2 linked regions of the Pigmentiphaga sp. H8 genome follow. The protein of the gene in region 2 interacts with the protein of the main gene of each other region in a pairwise test. Links are inferred from orthologs where the notes say so. Each region holds a gene or a part of one and is shown on either strand. Other genes may lie near its edges.

Region 1 (7,166 bases), 600 kb from region 2 along the record:
GGCGTTCAGGCCCTGGGTGTTGGGCACCCGGCCGATGGACACGATCAGCTTGTCGACGACCAGCGACTGCTCGGCGCCGGCGGCGTCGGTGTACTTGACCGTGACGGTCTTCGCCGCGGCCTTGACCTCGGCGATCTTCACGCCCAGATTGATCTTCAGGCCCTGCTTGGTCAGGACCTTCAGGGCTTCCTTGGCGATCTGCTCGTCGGCGGCCGGCAGGAAATTGGGCATGGCTTCCAGGATGGTCACGTCCGAACCCAGGCGGCGCCACACGCTGCCCAGCTCCAGGCCGATCACGCCGGCGCCGATCACGCCCAGGCGCTTGGGCACGCCGCCGATGGCCAGCGCGCCGTCGTTGGACAGCACCTGCTTTTCATCGAACGGCAGGTCGGGCAGCGCGCGCGGGCTGGAACCGGTCGCCACGATCACGTGCTTGGCGACGAGCTCTTCCTCGGCCGGGCCGGAAACCTTGATCGACCAGCCGCCGTCGACCTGGCCCGAGAACGCGCCCGTGCCATGGAAGAAGGTGACCTTGTTCTTCTTGAACAGGAACAGGATGCCGTCGTTGTTCTGCTTGACGACGGTGTCCTTGCGGCTGATCAGCTTGCCCAGGTCCAGGCCCAGGCCCTTGACCTCGATGCCATGGTCGGCAAAGTGGTGGCCGGCGTGCTCGTAGTATTCGGACGATTGCAGCAGCGCCTTCGAGGGGATGCAGCCCACGTTGGTGCAGGTGCCGCCGGGGGCGGGACCGCCCTTGGCGTTGCTCCAGGCGTCGATGCAGGCCACCGACATACCCAGTTGTGCGGCGCGGATCGCGGCGATGTACCCGCCAGGACCGGCACCGATGACGACGACGTCGAATTGCTTACTCATTTCATTCTTCCAGTTAGAAGGACCCAACTCCCCCAAGTGCCAACGCGGGTATTGACCCAGGGCACCGCCGATCCGGCTCCGCCGGTCGGCCAGTGCCGCCCCCTGGGGGGCGCGCGTAAGCGCGTAGGGGGGGTTAAATATCTAGCAGCAGGCGCTGCGGGTCTTCCAGGGCTTCCTTCATCGCGACCAGGCCCAGCACGGCTTCGCGGCCGTCGATGATGCGGTGGTCGTAGGACATCGCCAGGTAGTTCATCGGACGGACGACGATCTGGCCGTTTTCCACCACGGCGCGGTCCTTGGTGGCGTGCACGCCCAGGATGGCCGACTGCGGCGGGTTGATGATGGGGGTCGACAGCATCGAGCCGAAGGTGCCGCCGTTCGAGATCGAGAACGTGCCGCCGGTCAGGTCGTCCAGGCTGAGTTTGCCTTCCTTGGCCTTCTGGCCGAATTCGGCGATCTTCTTCTCGATATCGGCCAGGCTGAGCTGGTCGGCGTTGCGCAGGATGGGCACCACCAGGCCGCGCGGGCTGCCGACGGCGATGCCGATGTCGAAGTAGCCGTGGTAGACGATGTCCTTGCCGTCGACCGAGGCGTTGATGACGGGATAGCGCTTGAGCGCGGCCACGGCGGCCTTCACGAAGAAGGACATGAAGCCCAGCTTGACGCCGTGTTCCTTCTCGAACTTGTCCTTGTACTTGGCGCGCAGGTCCATCACGGCCTGCATGTTGACCTCGTTGAACGTGGTCAGGATGGCGTTTTCCGATTGCGACTGCAGCAGGCGCTCGGCCACGCGGGCGCGCAGGCGGCTCATCGGCACGCGCTGCTCGGGACGGCCGTTGACCAGGGTCGCGGCGTCGTTCACGACGGGCGCGGCAGCGGGCTTGGCGGCCGGCGCGGCGGCGGCGCCCAGGGCGTCGCCCTTGGTGATGCGGCCACCGCGGCCCGTGCCTTGCACCGACTCGGGCGAGATGCCCTGCTCGGCCAGCAGCTTGGCGGCGGCGGGCGACGGGATCGAGGTCGCGGGCGCGGCGGCCGGGGCTGCGGCGGGTGCGGCGGCAGGAGCCGGGGCGGCGGCGGCAGGCGCCGGAGCAGCGGCGGCGGGAGCGGCGGCGGCCTTGCCTTCCGTGTCGATCTTGGCGATCACTTCTTCCGAGACGACGGTGCTGCCGTCGGCCTTGACGATCTCGGCCAGCACGCCGTCGGCGGGCGCCGGCACTTCCAGCACGACCTTGTCGGTCTCGATCTCGATCACGATTTCGTCGCGCGAGATGGCTTCGCCCGGCTTCTTCTTCCAGGTCAGCAGGGTGCCTTCCGACACCGATTCAGAAAATTGGGGGACTTTTACGTCGACTATGGCCATGTCAGTTATTCCGCAAGTATGGGGAGTTTCTTCTGGGTCCGGCGCCAGACGGCCGGGAGCCGGGACCGCCTGCAAGCGGCGGTCCCGGACGTAAGGATCACTTGGTCAGCACGACGCCCTTGAGACGGCCGAAGGACTGGTCGAGCAGCGCCTTCAACTGCTCCATGTGCTTGGAGTAGTAGCCGACGGCCGGCGACGCCGAGGCCGGACGGCCGGCATAGGCGAGCTTCTGGCCTTCGTTCATGTTCTCGTACAGGTGATGCTGCACGTAGAACCACGGGCCCTGGTTCTGCGGCTCGTCCTGCACCCAGACCACCTCGGTGGCGTTCGGGTACTTCTTGAGCTCGGCGGTCAGGCTCTTGTGCGGGAACGGATACAGCTGTTCGGCGCGGGCGATGGCCACGTCGTTGGCGCCTCGCTCCTTGCGGGCGTTGACCAGGTCGTAGTAGACCTTGCCCGAGCAGACCAGCAGGCGCTTGACCTTGGAAGCGTCGATGGTCTCGTCGACTTCGCCGATCAGCGTCTGGAACGAACCCTTGCTCAGGTCGGACAGCGGCGAGGTGGCATCCTTGTTGCGCAGCAGCGACTTGGGCGTGAAGATGACCAGCGGCTTGCGGAACTGGCGGATCATCTGGCGGCGCAGCAGGTGGAAGATCTGCGCGGCGGTGGTCGGCTGCACCACTTGCATGTTGGTATCGGCGCACAGTTGCAGGAAGCGCTCGATGCGGCCCGACGAGTGCTCCGGGCCCTGCCCTTCGTAGCCGTGCGGCAGCATCAGCACCAGGCCCGACTGGCGGCCCCACTTGGCTTCGCCCGAGCTGATGAACTGGTCGATCACGACCTGGGCGCCGTTGGCGAAGTCGCCGAACTGGCCTTCCCAGATCACCATCGAATTGGGTTCGGCGGTCGAGTAGCCGTATTCGAAGCCCATGACGGCTTCCTCGGACAGCAGCGAATCGATGACGCGGAACGGCGCCTGCGCCTCGGACACGTTCTGCAGCGGCACGTACACGCCCGAATCCCAGCGCTCGCGCTTCTGGTCGTGCAGCACGGCATGGCGGTGGGTGAAGGTGCCGCGGCCCGAATCCTGCCCGGTCAGCCGCACGGGGTAGCCCGCGGCCACCAGGCTGGCGAAGGCCAGGTGCTCGCCCATGCCCCAGTCCAGGTTCATTTCACCGCGCGCCATGGCACGGCGGTCGGCCAGGACCTTCTCGACGATGGGGTGGACCTTGAAGCCTTCCGGCACCGTGGTGATGCGCTCGCCCAGGCGCTTCAACTCGGCCTGCGGCATCGAGGTGTCGGCGGCGTCCGTCCACTTGCGGCCCAGGAAGGGCGACCAGTCGACGGCGTACTTGTTCTTGTAGTCGGTCAGGACGGGGTCGACCGTATGGCGGCCTTCGTCCATCGCCGAGCGGAAGCGCTTGACGAATTCGTCGCCCTCGTCGGCGCCGATCACGCCCTGCACCGCCAGCTTGTCGGCGTACAGCTTGCGCGTGCCGGGGTGCTGGCCGATGCGCTTGTACATCAGCGGCTGGGTCAGCGCGGGGGTGTCCTGCTCGTTGTGGCCCAGCTTGCGGAAGCAGACGATGTCGACCACGATGTCCTTCTGGAACTCGACGCGGAAGTCCAGGGCCAGGCGGGTGGCGAACACGACGGCTTCGGGATCGTCGCCGTTCACGTGCAGCACCGGCGCCTCGATCATCTTGACCACGTCGGTGCAATACAGCGTGGAGCGGGTGTCGCGCGGATCGGAGGTGGTGAAGCCGATCTGGTTGTTGATGACCAGGTGGACCGTGCCGCCCGTGCCGTAGCCGCGGGTTTGCGCCAGGTTCAGGGTTTCCATCACGACGCCCTGGCCGATGAAGGCGGCGTCGCCGTGGACCAGCACCGGCAGCACCTGCTTGCCGCCTTCCATGCCGCGGCGTTCCTGGCGCGCACGGGCGCTACCTTCGACCACGGGGTTGACGATTTCCAGGTGCGAGGGGTTGAACGCCAGCGACACGTGGACGGGGCCGCCACGGGTCGAGACGTCGCTCGAGAAGCCCTTGTGGTACTTCACGTCGCCGGCAGCCAGGCCGCCGTCGTCGTACTTGCCTTCGAATTCGGCGAACAGGTCCTTGGGCATCTTGCCCAGGGTGTTGACCAGCACGTTCAGGCGGCCGCGGTGGGCCATGCCCAGCACCACTTCCTGGATGCCGACTTCCCCGGCATGCTGGATCAGCTCGTCGATGGCCGCGATGAAGCTTTCGCCGCCTTCCAGCGAGAAGCGCTTCTGGCCGACATACTTGGTGTGCAGGTAGCGCTCCAGGCCCTCGGCCGCGGTCAGGCGGTCCAGCACGTGCTTCTTCTGGTCGGCCGACAGGCTGGGCGTGGCTTGCGTGCTTTCCAGGCGTTGCTGGATCCAGCGCTTGATGACCGGGTCGGACACGTGCATGAACTCGACGCCGATGCTGCGGCAATACGTGTCGCGCAGCGCCTTCACGATCTCGCGCAGCGTCATGTGCTCGGCGGTCGTGAAGTAGGTGTTGGTAGCGGAGTAGACCTTGTCCATGTCGGATTCGGTCAGGCCGTAGAAGCTGGGCTCCAGTTCGGGGATGGCCGGGCGTTCCTGGCGCTGCAGCGGGTCGAGATCGGCCCAGCGCGCACCGAGGTAGCGGTAGGCGGCGATGATGGACTGGACGTGGACTTGCTTGCCCGCGACCGACAGGTCGCTTTCGGCGGTACGCGGCAGGAAGGCATTGGCACGCGCGCGCTGGGCGAAGGATTCGATGACCGGCGCATGGGCCTGGTCGCGGGTGGATTCCTGGCCGTCAACCGCCGGCGTGTGCTGCAACTGGTCGAAGTAATTGCGCCAGTTGTCGGGAACGGAACCCGGATTGTCGAGGTAGGCCTCGTAGAGTTCTTCCACGTACGGCGCATTACCCCCGAACAGATACGAGGTGCTGGATTCTTGGATGCTGGACATGATTTGCGCTTCACCTTGCCGGGTGTTTCACCCGTTCGATGCAGGACGGACCTTCCGCGACACGGCTTGGCCGATTAGCGGATAGCTAGTGCAGAAGGCGGTTGATGGAACCTTTCGGTTGGAAGGAATTAAATCAATAAACCTGTAAAGCATAGCACTTGGGGAATTCCCTTGCTCGGAAAAGCCGAGCCAGTGTGGCGGTTTGGACGACAACCACTGTACTGGATGACCCCGCGCATGTCCTTAAGTTCCGGTGCTGCAACGCAGCGCCCTCCTGCTCCCGATGCGGTGCATGCACCACATCGGGAGACGCCATCACGCCCTCTTCACGCTCACGCCACTTTCTGCTCGGCATGCTCCTCGAACTGCTCGGCCTCGGTCGAGCCGTGCAGCGCCGTGGTGGACGAACGGCCGCCCTCCACCGCCTGGGTCACCGCATCGAAATAGCCGGTGCCGACCTCGCGCTGGTGCTTGACCGCCGTGAAGCCGCGCTCGGCCGCGGCGAACTCCTTCTGCTGGAGGGCCACGAAGGCCGTCATCTGCTCGCGGGCGTAGCCGTAGGCCAGGTCGAACATGCCGTAGTTCAGCGCATGGAAGCCGGCCAGCGTGATGAACTGGAACTTGTAGCCCATGGCGCCCAGCTCGCGCTGGAACCTGGCGATCGTGGCGTCGTCCAGGTTCTTCTTCCAGTTGAACGACGGCGAGCAGTTGTAGGCCAGCAGCTTGCCCGGGTACTGCTTATGGACGGCCTCGGCGAAGCGGCGCGCATAGTCCAGGTTGGGGGTCGAGGTCTCGCACCAGATCAGGTCGGCATAGGCCGCATAGGCCAGCCCGCGGGAAATGGCCTGGTCGATGCCCGCCCGCGTGCGGAAGAAGCCTTCGACGGTCCGATCGCCGGTGATGAACGGGCGGTCATTCTCGTCGACGTCGCTGGTGATCAGGTCGGCCGCGTCGGCATCCGTGCGGGCCAGCAACAGCGTCGGCACGCCCAGCGTATCGGCGGCCAGCCGCGCGGCGACCAGCTTGGAGACGGCCTCGCGCGTGGGCACCAGGACCTTGCCGCCCATGTGGCCGCACTTCTTGACCGAGGCCAGTTGATCCTCGAAATGCACGCCGGCGGCGCCCGCGTCGATCATGGCCTTCATCAGCTCGAAGGCGTTCAGGACGCCGCCGAAGCCCGCCTCGGCATCGGCCACGATGGGGGCGAAATAATCGATGTAGTCCGACGCGCCCGGCCGGCCTCCCTCCATCCACTGGACCTGGTCGCAGCGCTGCAAGGCATTGTTGATGCGGCGCACGACCGACGGGACGGAATTGGCCGGATACAGGGACTGGTCGGGGTACATCTCGCCCGCCAGGTTGGCATCCCCCGCGACCTGCCAGCCCGACAGGTAGATGGCGCGCAGCCCCGCCTTCACCTGCTGCATGGCCTGGTTGCCCGTCATCGCGCCCAGCGAATTGACGAAGGGTTCCTCGTTCAGCATTTTCCAGAGCTTCTCGGCACCCCGGCGCGCCAGGGTGTGCTCGGGTTGCACCGAGCCGCGCAGCGCGACGACCCGTTCGGCGTCGTAGCCCCGGCGTATGCCCTTCCAGCGCGGGTTCTCGCGCCACTCCTGCTCCAGCTTCTCGATTTCGGCGTTGCGTTGGGACATGGATGTCTCCTTCAAGGGTAGTGAACGACGGTTGGAAATCCTGGCGGCCGCGGTGCCGGGTAAGAAACAATCTATAGATATGCTGCAACGCAATCAACGCTTTTAGTCTTCTACAAGAATTATTTTTTATTTAATAAAATCAATAAGTTGAAATTAAAATTCCATGATGAGAAACAAAAAACCGGCTTGTGAAAGCCGGTTTTATTGCGGAGCAACCATTGGGCGAATGCGATTTTGCGATGTGCGGAATCGATCCAAGATACGAGAATTGCCCCCATCGATGGACAAGCATCGGGTATTTAATTAGAATTTTCTA
Region 2 (6,646 bases):
GCAAATCCCTGCTGGCGGATTACAAGCGCCCGAAGGCCTACCGGTTTCTTGCGGCCTTGCCCCGGAACGCCAACGGAAAAGTCCTGAAGCGCGACCTGAGGGAAGCCGTCTGATTCCCATGACAACGAATGTCCCGGCTGCGGGACCCAGGAGACAAGATGATACGCAAGGTGATGTTGGCGGCATGTTGCGCGAGCGGGTTGCTTGTGATGGCGGCGCCCGCGCCGGCCGAGGAAGCGTGGCCGTCCCGGCCGATCCAGCTGGTCGTTCCCTTCCCCCCGGGAGGGCCGACCGACGTGACGGGGCGGGTGCTGGCGGACAAGCTCGGCCAGGAACTGAAGGTGGCCGTGGTGGTGCAGAACAAGGGCGGCGCCAGCGGGAACATCGGCGCCCAGTTCGTGGCCCGTTCGGCGCCGGACGGCTACACGCTGCTGTTCACGACCGGCGGCACGCACGGCATCAATCCCTTTCTGTACGACAAGCCCGGATACGATCCGGTGAAGGATTTCGAGCCCATCGTGTGGGTGACGACCTCGCCCAACATCCTGGTCGTCAATCCATCCTTCCCGGCGAAGACGCTGGCCGAACTCATCGCGATGGCCAAGGCCGACCCCGGCAAGTACAGCTCGGCCGCGCCCGGCCAGGGCTCCACGCCGCACATGTTCGGGGAACTGTTCAAGCGGACGGCCGGGATCAGCATCCAGCACATTCCCTACAAGGGCAGCGGCCCGGCCCTGACCGACGTGATGGGCGGGCAGGTGCCGATCATGTTCGACGGCATCCCGTCGTCGCTGCCGCTGGTCAAGGCGGGCAAGCTGCGCGCGCTGGCCGTGACCGGCCCGCAGCGCAGCGCGGAAGCGCCGGACATCCCGACCGTGGCGGAAACTTTTCCGGGTTTTGATGCATCAGGCTGGTTTGCGCTTTATGCTCCTCATGGTACGCCGGCGCCAGTCGTCACCGACATCAACCAGGCGGTGAACCGGATATTGCAGATGCCTGAGGTCAAGCAGGCCTACGCAAAGCTGGGCGCGGACGTGGTGGGCGGAAGCCCGGAGAAACTGCGCGAGCAGGTGAGCAAGGAACTCGCCAAGTGGTCGGAGCTGATCAGGCAGACGGGCATGAAGGCGGAGTAGGGCAGCACTGCCGCGATACGCAAAGGAAGGATAGAGATGACACAGGCTACGACTTATACGGATACCCAACTCTTCATCGACGGCAAGTGGAAGGATGCCGCCGATGGCAAGACCCTTGCCGTGGTGAATCCCGCGACCGGCAAGGAAATCGGCCGCGTGGCCCACGCCGGGCGCGTCGACCTCGAGCAGGCCGTCGAGGCGGCGCAGCGGGGCTTCGCCACCTGGAACGGCATGACCGCCGCCAAGCGCAGCGAGATCATGCGCAAGGCCGCCGGACTGATGCGCGAGCGCGCCGGCGAGATCGCGCCGCTGATGACCCAGGAAAACGGCAAGCCGCTGGCCGAGGCCAAGGGCGAGACGCTGGCCGCCGCCGACATCATCGAGTGGTTCGCCGAGGAAGGTTTCCGGGTGTACGGCCGCATTGTGCCCTCGCGCGGCAGCCTGGCGCAGCGCCAGATGGTGCTCAAGGATCCGGTCGGGCCGGTGGCGGCCTTCACGCCCTGGAACTTTCCGATCAACCAGGTGGTGCGCAAGCTGGCGCCGGCACTGGCTGCCGGCTGCTCGGTGGTGGTCAAGGCGCCCGAGGAAACCCCCGCCGCGCCGGCCGCGCTGATCCGCGCGTTCCAGGATGCCGGCCTGCCGCCGGGCGTCCTGGGGCTGGTGTATGGCGATCCCGCCGAGATCTCGGGTTTCCTGATCCCGCATCCGGCCATCCGCAAGATCACGTTCACGGGCTCGACCGCGATCGGCAAGCAGCTTGCCGGGCTGGCGGGCCAGCACATGAAGCGCGTGACCATGGAGCTGGGCGGCCACGCGCCGGTCATCGTCTGCGAGGATGCGGACGTTGCCCTGGCGGTCAAGTCCGCCGGCGGCGCCAAGTTCCGCAATGCCGGCCAGGTCTGCATCTCGCCGACGCGTTTCCTGGTGCATGAAAGCGTGCGCGCCGAATTCGCCGCCGAGCTGGCGAAGTGGGCGAAGGGCCTGCGCGTGGCCGATGGCCTGGCCGAGGGCACGCAGATGGGGCCGTTGGCCAATCCCCGCCGCCTGACGGCCATGTCCAGCTTCCTGGATGATGCGGTCCAGAAGGGCGCGCAGGTGCTGGCCGGCGGCAAGCGCATCGGCGAGGTCGGCAATTTCTGGGAGCCGACCGTGCTGTCCGACGTGTCGCTCGATGCCCGCATCTTCAACGACGAACCCTTCGGGCCGGTTGCCGCCATTCGCGCCTTCAACACGCTGGACGAGGCGATTGCCGAGGCGAACCGGTTGTCGTATGGCCTGGCCGGCTACGCCTTCACGAGTTCGCTGAAGAATGCCGACCTGATTTCCCGCAAGGTCGAGGTCGGCATGCTGTTCGTCAACATGCCGGCCATCCCGACGGCCGAGATGCCGTTCGGCGGGATCAAGGATTCGGGTTTCGGTTCGGAAGGGGGCCCGGAAGCGGTGGAAGCCTACCTGAACACGCGCGCCGTCAGCGTGATGAACGTCTAGGCTTCGCGGGCCGAGGCGTCCGCGCGGACGCCTCAGGCCTGGATGGCGTCGAGTTCTTCCTGCACGCCCAGCCAGGCCTCCTCGATCTCGCCCAGCCGCTTCTGCAGGTCGCCATGCTCGGCCAGCACGCTGCGGCATTCGTCACGGCGGGCATCGTCGTACAGGCCGGGATCGGCGATGAGCTGATCCAGGTCGCGCTTGCGCGCCTCCAGCTTCTGCATGTCTTCTTCCAGCTTCCTGAGCCGGGTCTCCAGCGGCTTGCGCAGGGTCGACAGGCGCTGGCGGCTTTCGGCCTCGAGCCGGCGCTGCGTCTTGCGATCGACGCCGCCCTCGGCGGACGTGGCGGCGGCCGATGACGCTGCCGCGCTGCCGCCCTGGCGGCTGGCCAGCCAGTCGCGGTAGTCCTCCAGGTCGCCGTCGAATTCGTGCACGCCGCCGTCGGCGACGATCCAGAAGCTGTCCACGGTGGTCCGCAGCAGATGGCGGTCGTGCGAGACCAGCAGCATGGTGCCCTCGAACTCGGCCAGTGCCTCGGTCAGCGCCTCGCGGGTGTCGACGTCCAGGTGGTTGCTGGGTTCGTCCAGCAGCAACAGGTTGGGTTTCTTCCAGACCACCAGCGCCAGCGCCAGGCGGGCCTTCTCGCCGCCCGACATGGGGCCGACCTTGGCCAGCGCGAAGTCGCCCGAGAAGCCGAAGCCGCCCAGGTAGTTGCGCAGGTCCTGTTCGCGCGCCTCGGGGGCCAGGCGGGCCAGGTGCAGCAGGGGCGTCGCCTCGGCATCCAGCATGTCGAGCTGGTGCTGGGCGAAGTAGCCGACGGCCAGGCCGCGGGCTTCCTTGCGCTCGCCGTCCAGCGGGGCGATTTCGCCGGCCAGGGTCTTGACCAGCGTACTCTTGCCCGCGCCGTTGGCGCCCAGGATGCCCACCCGCGCGCCGGCCCGCACCGACAGCTTGACGCCGTCCAGGATGGGAGCGGCGGGATAGCCCGCGCGCACGCCGTCCAGCGACAGCAGCGGATCGGGCATGTGGTCGGGCGAGGGGATGCTGATGTCGATGCCCGCCGCGGCGCGCATGGGCGCGAGCACCTGCATCCGCGCCAGCGCCTTGACCCGGCTCTGGGCCTGCTTGGCCTTGCTGGCCTTGGCCTTGAAGCGGTCGATGAAGCTTTGCAGGTGGGCGGCCTCGCGCTGCTGCTTGTCGTAGGCGATCTGGTTCTGCCGCAGGCGCTCGGCGCGCTGGGTCAGGAAGTCCTCGTAGCCGCCCTTATAGCGAACCAGCTTGCCCTGGTCGAAATGCAGGATGGTCCGGGCCACCGCGTCCAGGAATTCGGTGTCGTGCGAGATCACCAGCACGGTGCCGGGGTAGGCCGCCAGCCAGCGTTCCAGCCACAGCATGGCGTCCAGGTCCAGGTGGTTGGTGGGCTCGTCCAGCAGCAGGAGGTCGGACGGCGCCATGAGCGCGCGCGCCAGATTCAGGCGCATGCGCCAGCCGCCCGAGAAGCTCGCCACCGGCTGGCGGAATTCCTCTTGCGAGAAACCCAGGCCGACCAGCAACTGCTCGGCGCGCGATTGCGCCGAGAATGCGCCCGCGTCGGCCAGTTCGGCCTCCAGCTCGGCCAGGCGCAGGCCCTCGCGGTCGACGTCGACCGCGGCCCGCTCGGCCTGCAGGCGGCGCAGGCGCGTGTCGCCGTCGATGACGAATTCCAGCGCCTCGCGGTCGGTCTCGTGGATTTCCTGCGCGATCGACGCGATGCGCCAGCTGGCCGGGATGTCCAGGCTGCCCGCGTCCGGCTCCAGGTGGCCGTTCAACAGCGCGAACAGCGTGGACTTGCCCGCGCCGTTGGGGCCCACGATGCCGACGCGTTCGCCGGGATGGACCACGAAGTCGGCGCCGTCCAGCAGCACCTTGGTGCCGCGCCGAAGCGTAATGCCTGATGCTCGTATCACTGCGGGGACCGCCTTGTCTCGACGCTCGCCCGCGCCGCTCGACAAAATTGCCGTTCTCCATCAGCCTGGCAGTACCCCAGGAAACCGCGGATCTGGCTCCGCCAGTCCGCCGGTTTCGCCCCGGGGACCCGGTGCCGGGCCGCCCCAAGGCGGGGCCCAGCCCCCATGGGGGGCTGCCGCGTAGCGGCTGGGGGTCTACCATCGGGGGCGCGCGACAGCGCGTAGGGGGGGGCTTTCATACCAATTGGTCCTGCCTGAGCAGCAACACCTTGTCGTCGCCGCCGGAGGTGCTCAGCCAGACCGGATCGAGATGGGGAAAGGCCTGTTCGAAATAACCCTTCTCGTAGCCCAGCTCCAGCACCAGGATGCCGCCGGGCTGCAGGAACTCGGCGGCCCCGGCCAGCAGCGGCCGGATCAGGTCCATGCCGTCCGCGCCCCCGGCCAGCGCCAGGCTCGGCTCGTGGCGGTACTCCGCCGGCAGCGCGTTCATGGAATCGGTGTTGACGTAGGGCGGATTGCACAGGATCAGGTCGTACTGCGCGGGAGGCAGCGCCTCGAACAGGTTCGACTGGTGCAGCGCCACGCGGTCCTGCAGGCCGTAGTCGTCCACGTTGATGCGGGCCACGTCCAGGGCGTCCTTCGAGATGTCCACCGCATCGACCTGCGCGTGCGGGAAGGTCTCCGCCGCCGCGATGGCCAGGCAGCCGGAACCGGTGCACATGTCCAGCGCCCACTCCACCGCGTAGGGGTCGTCGATCCACGGCGCCAGGCCGTCGTCCAGCAGCTCGGCGATGTACGAGCGCGGCACGATGACCCGCTCGTCCACGTAGAAGCGGCGGCCGCGCAGCCAGGCTTCGTTGGTCAGGTAGGGGGCGGGCAGGCGCTCGTCGATGCGGCGATCGATGATGGCCAGCACGGCCTCGCGCTCGCCGTCGAGCACGGCGGCATCGACGAAGGGCTCGAGCCGGTCGATGGGCAGGTGCAGCGTGTGCAGGACCAGGTAGACGGCTTCGTCGTAGACGTCTAGCGTGCCGTGGCCCAGCGCGATGCCGGCGGCGTTGAAGCGGCTCACGGCATAGCGGATCAGGTCGCGCACGGTGCGCAGGGGATGGGATGTCATCTGAGCAAGGCTTCCAGCGTGCGCCGGTAGATGTTTTTCAAGGGCTCCAGGCTGTCCACGGCGATGCACTCGTTGATCTTGTGGATGGTGGCGTTGACCGGGCCGAACTCGACCACCTGGGGACAGATCCGCGCGATGAAGCGGCCGTCCGAGGTGCCGCCGGTGGTCGAGAGTTCGGCCTCGATCCCCAGCTCCGCCGCGATGGCCTCGGACAGCGCGGTGCACAGCGTGCCGCGCGGGGTCAGGAAGGGCAGGCCGGAGACCGACCATTCGATGCCGTATTCGAGTCCGTGGCGATCGAGAATGTCGTGGACGCGGGTCTTCAGCGTCTCGACCGTGCTGGCGGTGGAGAAGCGGAAGTTGAAGTCGATTACAGCTTCCCCGGGCACGACGTTGGTGGCGCCGGTGCCGCTGTGGAAGTTGGAGATCTGGAACGTGGTCGGAGGGAAGTACTCGTTGCCGCGATCCCATTCGGTGGAGGCCAGTTCCGCCAGCGCGGGCGCGGCCTGATGGATGGGGTTGCGGGCTTTTTCGGGATAGGCCACGTGGCCTTGTATGCCCTTGACCGTCAGGCGGCCCGAGACCGAGCCGCGGCGGCCGTTCTTGATGGTGTCGCCCAGCTGGGCGGACGAGGTGGGCTCGCCCACGATGCAGTAGTCGGGCGTTTCGCCGCGCGCGGCCAGCATGTCGCAGACCTTCACCGTTCCATGGACGGCCGGGCCTTCCTCGTCGGAGGTGATCAGCAGGCCGATCGAGCCGGGGTGGTCGGGATGGTGCGCGACGAATTCCTCGGCCGCCACCAGGAAGGCGGCGATCGAGCTTTTCATGTCGGCCGCGCCGCGGCCGTACAGCATGCCGTCGATCACGGTCGGCACGAAGGGGTCGGTGTTCCAGTGTTCACGCGGACCGGGGGGCACGACATCGGTGTGGCCGGCGAACACCACCAGCGGGCCCGCGTTGCC

Evidence for each region.
Region 1: the proteins of EGT29_RS15570 (region 2) and EGT29_RS12845 interact in binary tests that used the Escherichia coli proteins (3 or more experiments, as listed by UniProt). The link is inferred for Pigmentiphaga sp. H8 from one-to-one orthologs.

What each region holds. Positions count from the first base shown.
Region 1 is NZ_CP033966.1:2,691,305-2,698,470, reverse strand. What follows is about bases 2,131-5,568. They hold EGT29_RS12845 (2-oxoglutarate dehydrogenase E1 component), read right to left. Parts: upstream 5,199-5,568; coding sequence 2,331-5,198; downstream 2,131-2,330. Other genes in these bases: aceA (isocitrate lyase), read right to left, coding at 5,531-5,568; odhB (2-oxoglutarate dehydrogenase complex dihydrolipoyllysine-residue succinyltransferase), read right to left, coding at 2,131-2,233. Also shown: lpdA (dihydrolipoyl dehydrogenase), read right to left, coding at 1-873; more of odhB, read right to left, coding at 1,007-2,130; more of aceA, read right to left, coding at 5,569-6,850. UniProt on the Escherichia coli protein: E1 component of the 2-oxoglutarate dehydrogenase (OGDH) complex which catalyzes the decarboxylation of 2-oxoglutarate, the first step in the conversion of 2-oxoglutarate to succinyl-CoA and CO(2).
Region 2 is NZ_CP033966.1:3,289,704-3,296,349, reverse strand. The notes cover bases 2,110-5,027. They hold EGT29_RS15570 (ABC-F family ATP-binding cassette domain-containing protein), read right to left. Parts: upstream 4,565-5,027; coding sequence 2,654-4,564; downstream 2,110-2,653. Other genes in these bases: prmB (50S ribosomal protein L3 N(5)-glutamine methyltransferase), read right to left, coding at 4,800-5,027; EGT29_RS15575 (NAD-dependent succinate-semialdehyde dehydrogenase), read left to right, coding at 2,110-2,621. In the rest of the region: EGT29_RS15585 (class I adenylate-forming enzyme family protein), read left to right, coding at 1-113; EGT29_RS15580 (tripartite tricarboxylate transporter substrate binding protein), read left to right, coding at 210-1,133; more of EGT29_RS15575, read left to right, coding at 1,170-2,109; more of prmB, read right to left, coding at 5,028-5,684; dapE (succinyl-diaminopimelate desuccinylase), read right to left, coding at 5,681-6,646. UniProt on the Escherichia coli protein: Genetic data indicate it may be involved in ribosome assembly or function.